4 regions of the Cytobacillus sp. ABV4_503 genome follow, and region 1 is predicted to be linked to each of the others. Evidence: predicted binding sites of a transcription regulator. Region 1 holds the regulator's gene; each other region holds the start of a gene.
The links. Region 1 encodes LexA, which represses DNA repair genes until DNA is damaged. Its sites were predicted from a motif close to CGAACATATGTTCG; they were not measured.
Positions count from the first base shown of each region.

Region 2: a site for LexA is predicted at 769-782, ahead of ACXAD1_RS17550 (YqzH family protein). Genes of this name have one in related genera too.
Region 3: a site for LexA is predicted at 1,308-1,321, ahead of ACXAD1_RS14705 (YolD-like family protein). Genes of this name have one in related genera too.
Region 4: a site for LexA is predicted at 857-870, ahead of uvrB (excinuclease ABC subunit UvrB). Genes of this name have one in related genera too.

Region 1 is NZ_JBSWTH010000001.1:1,651,585-1,653,789, forward strand. Features, by position in the region: gene ACXAD1_RS08370 (CBO0543 family protein) at 1-249, shown strand, start outside; gene ACXAD1_RS08375 (DUF4257 domain-containing protein) at 457-741, opposite strand; gene lexA (transcriptional repressor LexA) at 1,027-1,650, opposite strand; gene yneA (cell division suppressor protein YneA) at 1,807-2,139, shown strand; gene ACXAD1_RS08390 (YneB family resolvase-like protein) at 2,149-2,205, shown strand, end outside.
Region 2 is NZ_JBSWTH010000001.1:3,481,226-3,483,430, forward strand. Features, by position in the region: gene ACXAD1_RS17545 (Y-family DNA polymerase) at 1-640, opposite strand, end outside; gene ACXAD1_RS17550 (YqzH family protein) at 883-1,089, shown strand; gene ACXAD1_RS17555 (SDR family NAD(P)-dependent oxidoreductase) at 1,294-2,088, opposite strand; gene ACXAD1_RS17560 (MBL fold metallo-hydrolase) at 2,090-2,205, opposite strand, start outside.
Region 3 is NZ_JBSWTH010000001.1:2,941,700-2,943,904, reverse strand. Features, by position in the region: gene ACXAD1_RS14710 (FUSC family protein) at 1-1,164, opposite strand, end outside; gene ACXAD1_RS14705 (YolD-like family protein) at 1,347-1,700, shown strand; gene ACXAD1_RS14700 (tetratricopeptide repeat protein) at 1,790-2,205, shown strand, end outside.
Region 4 is NZ_JBSWTH010000001.1:4,265,225-4,267,429, reverse strand. Features, by position in the region: gene ACXAD1_RS21520 (alpha/beta-type small acid-soluble spore protein) at 1-249, opposite strand, end outside; gene ACXAD1_RS21515 (CsbA family protein) at 399-635, shown strand; gene uvrB (excinuclease ABC subunit UvrB) at 1,030-2,205, shown strand, end outside.

The DNA of each region.
Region 1 (2,205 bases):
CGATACGGAACTGTTCCAGTGGCTATAATGTTATTAATTCAATTTAAACCAAATATGAATGCGATAGTTAAGGCTGTATTATTCGGTGGGTTTGGTGCTTATGTAGGAATGCCTATTATGGCAATGCTGCACTTGTATAAAAGAATCGACTGGGCCTATACTTATTCCTTTTTTATATTAGTTTCACTTTATTTAATTGCCCATTGGTTCAGCAGAAGGAGCAGTTTTGAAAAAATAGTCGAAAAATAAAAAAGGCAGGATTTCTCCCAGCAGGTGGTGTGTTTTTTCACGTATGCGAGTGCATTCTTGGGAGGGCGGGCAGTACATGTTCTCGTACTAAGAAAATTTGAAATTCCCTGGCCACTTTAGCCGGGGAGTATTTTTAAAAAGGCAAATACAAAAACCCCGTTTACAGATGAACGAGGTTTTAACTAATTCGTATTTCTCTGCATCTCTCTATTCTTTATGTCTGATCTTTAAGAAATCGAGACATGTCAGCAGTGCATCTCCTCCAAACCCTGCAATCACCGCCAGGAGAACTACCTTTAAGGCAGAGTCAGGATCTGAAGATACGACCAAAAAAACAGCCGCTAAAGCCCCCATGATTACTTCTTCAAAGACCCCCAGATAGATGAACTTTTTTGTTCTTCTGGGTTTGACCATTTTGCCTTCTTTCCGAATATGTCCAACGACACCAACCAGCCCACCAATCAACAAAGCGAAGGTAATGTTCAAAAACATTTTTTCTTCACACTCCTAAAGTCGAGATTTTGGACAAGCGACCTTAGGTTGATTCTCGGTGTATTACCATTATATAGAAAGTGGCTATAAATTAATATGCATAAAAATACCGAATTTTCAGAACAATAAAATAGTCATACTTGACTGTAACTTTATGCCAAAAGAAAAAGTATCCGTTACTTTCGTATGATTTCGCTAATAGCATCAGGTAATAGGAACTGATAACCTTCTTAAAATTGGAAAAAATAAAAAGCAGGCAGAGGCTGCTTGCTTTTTATCACTCTATTAATGCATATGGCGGTATACACCTATAACCTTGCCAAGGATGGAAACATTTCGAAGGATGATAGGTTCCATTGTAGAGTTTTCCGGCTGAAGACGGATAAAGTCTTTTTCTTTAAAGAATCTCTTGACAGTTGCTTCGTCTTCCTCTGTCATGGCAACCACGATATCTCCATTATTGGCAGTGCTCTGCTGTTTGACGATGACATAGTCGCCATCAAGGATTCCGGCTTCAATCATACTTTCTCCCATGATTTCAAGCATGAATACATGCTCGTCAGCTGGTGCCATTCTTTCTGGAAGAGGGAAGTATTCTTCGACATTTTCAATGGCCGTTATCGGCTGCCCTGCAGTTACTTTACCGACGATCGGAACATTAACTGCACTGACTTTAGGAATGTGAGAAGACTCGTCCAGGTCTAAAATTTCAATGGCGCGCGGTTTAGTAGGATCTCTGCGGATCAGCCCTTTGCTTTCAAGTCTGGCGAGATGGCCGTGAACTGTTGAGCTTGAAGCAAGGCCGACTGCTTCCCCGATTTCCCTTACAGAAGGCGGATAACCCCTCAATTTAACTTCTTCTTTTATAAACTCTAATATATCTTGCTGCCTTTTTGATAATTTCACCATCTTTACGCACCTCGTATGTTTTTGTTGTCTCAATTATAGCACCAATTACCATATGATACAAACATAAGTTCGAATTTTTATTGACACAAAACAAATGTTCGGTCTATAATAAAATCATCAAATGCGAACATATATTCTTTTTAGAGGTGGTATATCATGTTTAAAAAATTGTGGAAATCATATTCTTATGCTATTATTCTCTTCGTTTTAAGCCTGGCAGCATCGTTTATTATGCTCGTGCAAATAGAAACACCCGATACGGAAAAGTTTGTGAAAGTCACTGTTGCAGAAGGCGACTCTTTATGGAAAATTGCTGAGAATTTTTCGGCTGAACATTCGCTGTCTACAGATCAATTTATTAATTGGGTGGAACAAAATAATGAGATTGCGTCTGGAAGGATTTTTCCGGGCGATGAAATTGTAATTCCAGTAAAAGCTCTGGATGACGAGCCTTATAAAGAGCTTGCCAGTTCAGACCTTTATGAATAAGGAGAAGTTATGAAAGCTATTATTTACTGCAGGGTTAGTACAACAAAAGATACTCAGGAAACGTCC
Region 2 (2,205 bases), 1.8 Mb from region 1:
CTGTAAAAATCCCCATTCCATTCAATGTCTTTTCAACACGGCGGCCGATGCCCCACATTTCCCTTAAAGGGGATACATTCCACAGCTTTGTTTTCACATCTTCATACGTCCATTCAGCAACTCCCTTTTTTTTCGCTTCAAGATCCAGGCAGAGCTTTGACATAAGCAAATTAGGCCCTATTCCTATGGCACAGGGGAGCTGAAATTCCCGTTCAATATCATCTTTTATTTTCCAGGCAATTGTCCGGGCATCACCCCAGAGATGCACTGCGCCGTCTACTTTTATAAAACTTTCATCGACACTGTACGTATGGATGGCTTCCTTGGGGACATAACGGTTAAACACCCTGGTGATTTCAGTGGAGATTCTTAAATAAGTCGCCATTTTCGGCTCCTCAATTCTAATGCGCGGGTCATTAGGAACCTCAAAAAGGCGGGCCCCTGTCTTTATCCCAAACTCTTTTTTCATTCGCGGAGAGGCAGCCAGAACAACGCTGCCCTTCCGTTCCACATTCCCCGCAATCACAAGATAGCAGTCAAGGGGATCCAGACCAAGCATGACAGCAGAACAGCTTGCATAAAAGCTCTTCATATCAACACACAAAATTTGATTATTCGGCATTGTGCTGTAATCAACCATGACTTCGACATCCTCCTTCAGAAAAGCGCAAGGCGCCGCACCGGCTTATGCAGGTCGGCAGCGCCCGAATCCAAATAAAAATAACCAAGAACATTTGTTCTATATATATGTATACCCAATATATTAAGCGAATATGCGTTCGGTTTCAATGGAAATTTTACGCGATTTTTCTTAAAACAGGTTCTTTTGCCAGGTGCCGATATGACCAGAAACCAGTATAATCAGCTTGAGGTGCAAAAATAATGAACAAAAAACTGATATATAAAATGGTTCAAAACTGTTTAAAGCAATATAACGAGGACAGCCATTCCATTACGTTTGAAAGCAGGGAATTTGCAGAGATATTCAATAAAGTCATAAAGGAGAAAAATAAAGAAGCAGACAGCGAGCTGCATGAAATAGTAAATGATGTGGTATACGGGTATATTACGGGCTCACCTTATTTTTAAAGAATAAAAAAGCAGCTGCAGGGATTTGGCTGCAGCTGCTTTCTTATAAGATAAGACAGTATAAATTTTTGAACGTCAATAACTGTCTAGCTCCAGCGCCTACCCCCTCGAGGTCACAAGCCAATCCTCCCAAAAAGGCAAAGAACGCCTTTCCGGGGGCTCGTCTTGTGCTTGTCGGGGGTGGGCAAGGCGCTTCCGCTTTTCTTATTTCTGATTGAATGCACGTTTTCCAATTTTTTCGAACAGTCCTGGAAAAAGTGTATAGACAATACTTCCCGCATTCATCCACCGCGGGAGATTAATTTCCCTGACTGGCATCAGCATGGCATTGACTACTTTAAGCGCCACATACTCGGGCTTAAGCATATACTTGCTGACATTTTTCACATATGTGCCTTTTTCATCGGCAATATTGAAGAAGTTTGTCTCAATCGGTCCGGGATTAACAGCAGTCACAAAGACATTGCTGTCAGCCAGCTCCATGCGAAGGCTGTTCGTATAGCCAAGAACAGCATGCTTGGTTGCAGAATAGATACTGGATTTCGGTGTGGCAATTTTGCCCGCCTGTGAGGCGATGTTGATAATATGGCCGCTTCTCTGTTTCCTCATCACCGGCAGCACCATGCTGGTGCAAGCCATTAAACCAACTACATTTACATCAAACATTTCCTTTATTTCTTCAACTTTTGCTTCATGCGCCTCACGGAAAACTCCGAACCCGGCATTATTAACAAGAACATCTATGCGATCAAACCGCGCAAGTACTTCGGAAAAAACAGCCGAGACTTCGTCAGTGTCCGAAACATCGAGTTTACGTATGTAAACATCCACTGAAAAACGCCTCTGCAAATCTGCCTGCAGTTCCTGCAATTTGTCAAGGCTGCGGGCAAGAAGGACAAGGTTTGCTCCCCTCTCAGCACAAAGAACAGCCATTTGGGCTCCAATCCCTCCAGATGCACCTGTGATAATCACATTTTTATTTTTCAAACTGTCTGACAAATCAAACCACCTCTTTTGATGCGGAATACAAGAATGCTTCCTCCTCTTTATTTATATAAATCTCTCCTATTGAATGCAAATAGTCAAGCTGCGCGACCGTTTCGGAAATCGTCAGGG
Region 3 (2,205 bases), 1.3 Mb from region 1:
AAAAGCTTTTTTAGTGGAAGGCTTGATGCCCTTATCTTCTTCAGATGGTTCATCTTCATTTTCGCCTTCAGCTGCCTCATCGGATGATTTAATCTCATTGTCTTTCACTTTATGAAGTGCCTGCTGTATGGTTATGCCGCCCTCGATTACATGGTTCGCAATGGACTCGATTCGCCTGATCAAAAACAGCCATCCAGCAGGTTTGTCTTCCCGGCTGAACAAATCAATAATAAGCAGGCGAAGGGCCTGTACAGCAAGCTCTGCTTCACGCAGATTTTGTTCTTCATATTGCTGGGCAAGAACTTCAGCATCGCGAAGAGAACGGGTTACCCAAACCAGGAGTTTTCTCAGCTCATCAATTTCAAGAGCATTCGCTTTTTTTAAGCTTCGAATTGAGTCTGTCAGTGTTTCAATCAGCATACCTGCATCAAATATATATAACCTCAGCTGAGTAGAGGTCAGCCCTGGCCATAATTTTTGAACATCTTCATCATTTACATACTCTGAAACCATTACTGCGTATTCCCTGAGCTTCAGCACGTTTCTCCGCAATTCCTCCCGCTGCTGGGGAGTCATTTCCTTGGCTTTCATCCCCTCAATTAACAGGTTGAACGTAAAATTGCTTTGGAAATGAAAGGAGCGAATGCTTCTTTTCAGGTTTTTCGCGGTGTCCTGAAACAGGATGAAATTGAACAGGAAAGCATACGCGACCCCTATCCAGATGCCGAAGTAAAAGGATGGAAGCTGACTGCCTGATAACTTTAGGATAGATGAAAAATAAAGTGTCATGAATGCAATCATGCATAGAGAAAAATACCGTACGCCAAAGCGGGTTAAATAAAAGCTTAAGAATATTAACAGCACCATTGCAATATCGACAAAGACCGTGCTTCCCGCCAATAGTGAACCAATCGATACCCCCGCCATGGCAGAAATTCCAAGCAGGCCAGTTGTGAGCATCTTACCTTTTTTAGAGTCATCCATCACAATCATGATGCCAAGCATGCCAGCCATTCCGGACACGATCGCCGGAGTGAGAGCGGCTTTAGCACCAGCGCCAGCCAATTGCATGATAAGCAAAGTCGTAAAGACTGAAGCCATTAAACTTAAAGTGGCCCGTCCAGCTTTTTGAAATCGGATAAGCCCGGGATCGGATGCAAGCAATCGACCGAGCCACCGGTGTTTTATAGGGAGCTGCTTCATTGTTTCACCAATCTTTTTAGAGAGTTAAAGATTATTTTACCACTCGTACTTTTATTATCCAAATGAACCAGCTTGAGTTTTTTATGCTTTACTGGTTTAAATACAGAACAAATGTTCTATAATAGAAGATGGAGGGATTTACTATGCCGCTAAAAGACAGAGGGAAAATAAAATGGCTGCCAGCCCATTTCATGCCGGAACACCGGGCGATGTTAAGAAAATTGGAAACTGAACAAATGGCACAAAACAAGCCGCTTATTGATGAATATGAATTGGAGGATTATGAAAACAAAATTCACTATGCAATGGAATTTGCCTTTTTTCTAAAAGTAAAGGTTTGGCGTGGTGGATTTTTCTGCGAATACACAGGGAGGGTAAACAGGCTGGATAGCATCAGCAGAAAAATTTATCTGGAAATGGAAGATGGGTTTCTTGAGAAGGTCATGTTTGACGAAATCACTGCGGTTGAAGTGAAAGAACGGTGCAGAGAGTCATAATTCAATTTTTGCAGAAAAGTTGAAGCCTTACCAACCATTATTTTCAATTTTTAGATATAATAGAAAGAAAGCGCTGATCGGAGGTACATATGAGCACGGACTTAGAAAAAGCGATTGTACTTCGCAATCTCGGAAAATACAAAGATTCCAACCTTCTGCTTATAAAATTGGCTGAACAGTATCCCTTAAACCCAGTTATTCATTATCAGTGCGGCTGGAGTTTTGACGTTTTAGGGGAGGAATCGAAGGCTGTTTCTTATTATGAAAGAGCGATCGAACTTGGGCTTCCTGAATCAGATCTGCAAGGTGCTATTTTGGGTCTAGGGAGCACATACCGGACACTTGGGGAATATGAAAAGTCAAAGATGGTGTTCGAAAAAGGGATCTCCCAGTTTCCGGCTAATCGTGCAATCCAGGTGTTTTATTCCATGACGCTCCATAATTTAGGCCAGCATAGGCAGGCCATGGAGCTGCTCCTAAAGTGTGTGGCCGAAACCTCTGATGA
Region 4 (2,205 bases), 2.6 Mb from region 1:
CATCCGAATAAGCTCCTTCACCATACTTCCGCCAATCTTCCCGCCCACTGTTCCTGCCTGTTTGGATGTAAGACGGCCGTTATAGCCCGGCTTCAATGGCACACCGGCCTCCTCGGCAATTTCATATTTCACGCCATCAGGGTTTTCATTGTCAACATGGTATCCCTGGTTTGCCATTACCTGATTTTTCAGCTGGTCTAATGCCGCTCTTGATTCCGGCACAAGCGGGCGTCTTTTTCTTCTTGCCATGATACATTCCTCCATAATAAGTACTTTTTCTTATTATGTGAAAGAACATAGGGAATAACACTGAAAAAACTTGTACATCTTCTTATGAGAAGATATTCTAATGTTAGAAACCCTGAATCATTGTGAATAAACAAAAGAAGGTGTTTTGTTTGGCATTAAAATACTTGTCAGCTCTGCTGCTGCCTGGCCTGCTGGTATTGCTCTTTACGAGAGTAAGCTATAATCGTGTGATTGGGCTTGTATTAACGGTGGGACTGATTGCTGCTTCTGTCTATAAAGGCTATACAAATTCATTTGCCTTAATTGTTATAGACGCACTTTCATTGACTGTCGGGTTTTGGTACGCTCAAAAACTGAAGCCCAAAACAAAGCTAAGTGCGGAATAATTCTTGCGGAACCTGTCGATCAAACGTATCGACAGGTTTTTTGTTTAATGAATTTTCATCTGAATTTATGCTTGCGTAGCATCAGCTATTCATCAATATCAATCAAACGATTGATTGGATTACACCCCGTTAATCAAACGTTTGATTAACCTTGCTTCGACACCCCCCTCGATAATTCGGCATATTTCCCAAGCAATATTTTCCCTGTAAAAACAAAAAAACGAATATCCGTTCGCATATTGTTGGTTTGTTTTAGGCTCTTTGTGGTAGAATGGTGATATGAGTATTGAGTAAAAAACTGACAAATCAGCCATGCATCCCGGATCTTTAATTCTTACAATGCTGGTTTGTGATTAATATATAGATAAAAGTAATTTGAACGGGAGGCTTATAGGTGAAGGATCAATTTGAATTAGTCTCAAAATATTCCCCTCAAGGCGACCAGCCTGGGGCAATCAAAAAAATTGTGGAGGGAATTAATTCCGGCAAGAAGCACCAGACGCTTTTGGGTGCAACAGGAACGGGAAAAACCTTCACGGTTTCAAATGTTATACAAGAGGTTAACAAGCCGACGCTTGTCATTGCCCATAATAAGACACTTGCTGGGCAGTTATACAGTGAATTCAAGGACTTTTTTCCAAACAATGCTGTTGAGTATTTTGTCAGCTATTATGACTACTATCAGCCGGAGGCATATGTGCCTTCTACAGATACCTTTATTGAAAAAGATGCAAGCATTAATGATGAAATTGATAAGCTCCGCCACTCGGCGACTTCTTCATTATTTGAGCGCAAAGATGTCATTATTATTGCCAGTGTGTCTTGTATATATGGTTTGGGTTCTCCTGAAGAATACAGTGAAATGGTGCTATCCCTCAGAACCGGCATGGAGATTGAGAGGAACCAGCTTCTTCACAGGCTCGTTGACATTCAGTATGAGCGCAATGATATCGACTTCCAGCGCGGCACCTTCCGTGTTCGCGGGGATGTAGTTGAGATTTTCCCGGCATCAAGGGATGAGCATTGTATCCGTGTAGAGTTTTTCGGGGATGAGATAGACCGGATCCGTGAAGTAGATGCCCTCACCGGAGAAATTATGGGTGAACGTGAGCATGTTGCGATCTTCCCGGCATCCCACTTCGTAACGCGTGAAGAAAAAATGCGGGTCGCCATCCAGAACATTGAAAAAGAACTGGAAGTGCGCCTTGCTGAATTAAGAGAAAACGATAAGCTTCTTGAAGCCCAGCGCCTGGAGCAGCGGACCCGCTATGACCTTGAGATGATGAGGGAGATGGGTTTTTGTTCCGGTATTGAAAACTACTCCCGCCACCTAACATTAAGGCCGCCTGGTTCAACACCGTATACCCTTCTGGATTATTTTCCGGAAGACTTTCTAATTGTGATTGATGAGTCACACGTAACTCTGCCGCAAATCCGCGGTATGTTCAATGGTGACCAGGCAAGAAAATCGGTGCTTGTGGACCATGGTTTCCGTTTGCCTTCAGCCATGGATAACAGGCCGCTTACGTTTACCGAGTTCGAGAAGCATGTGAAACAGGCTGTCTTTGTT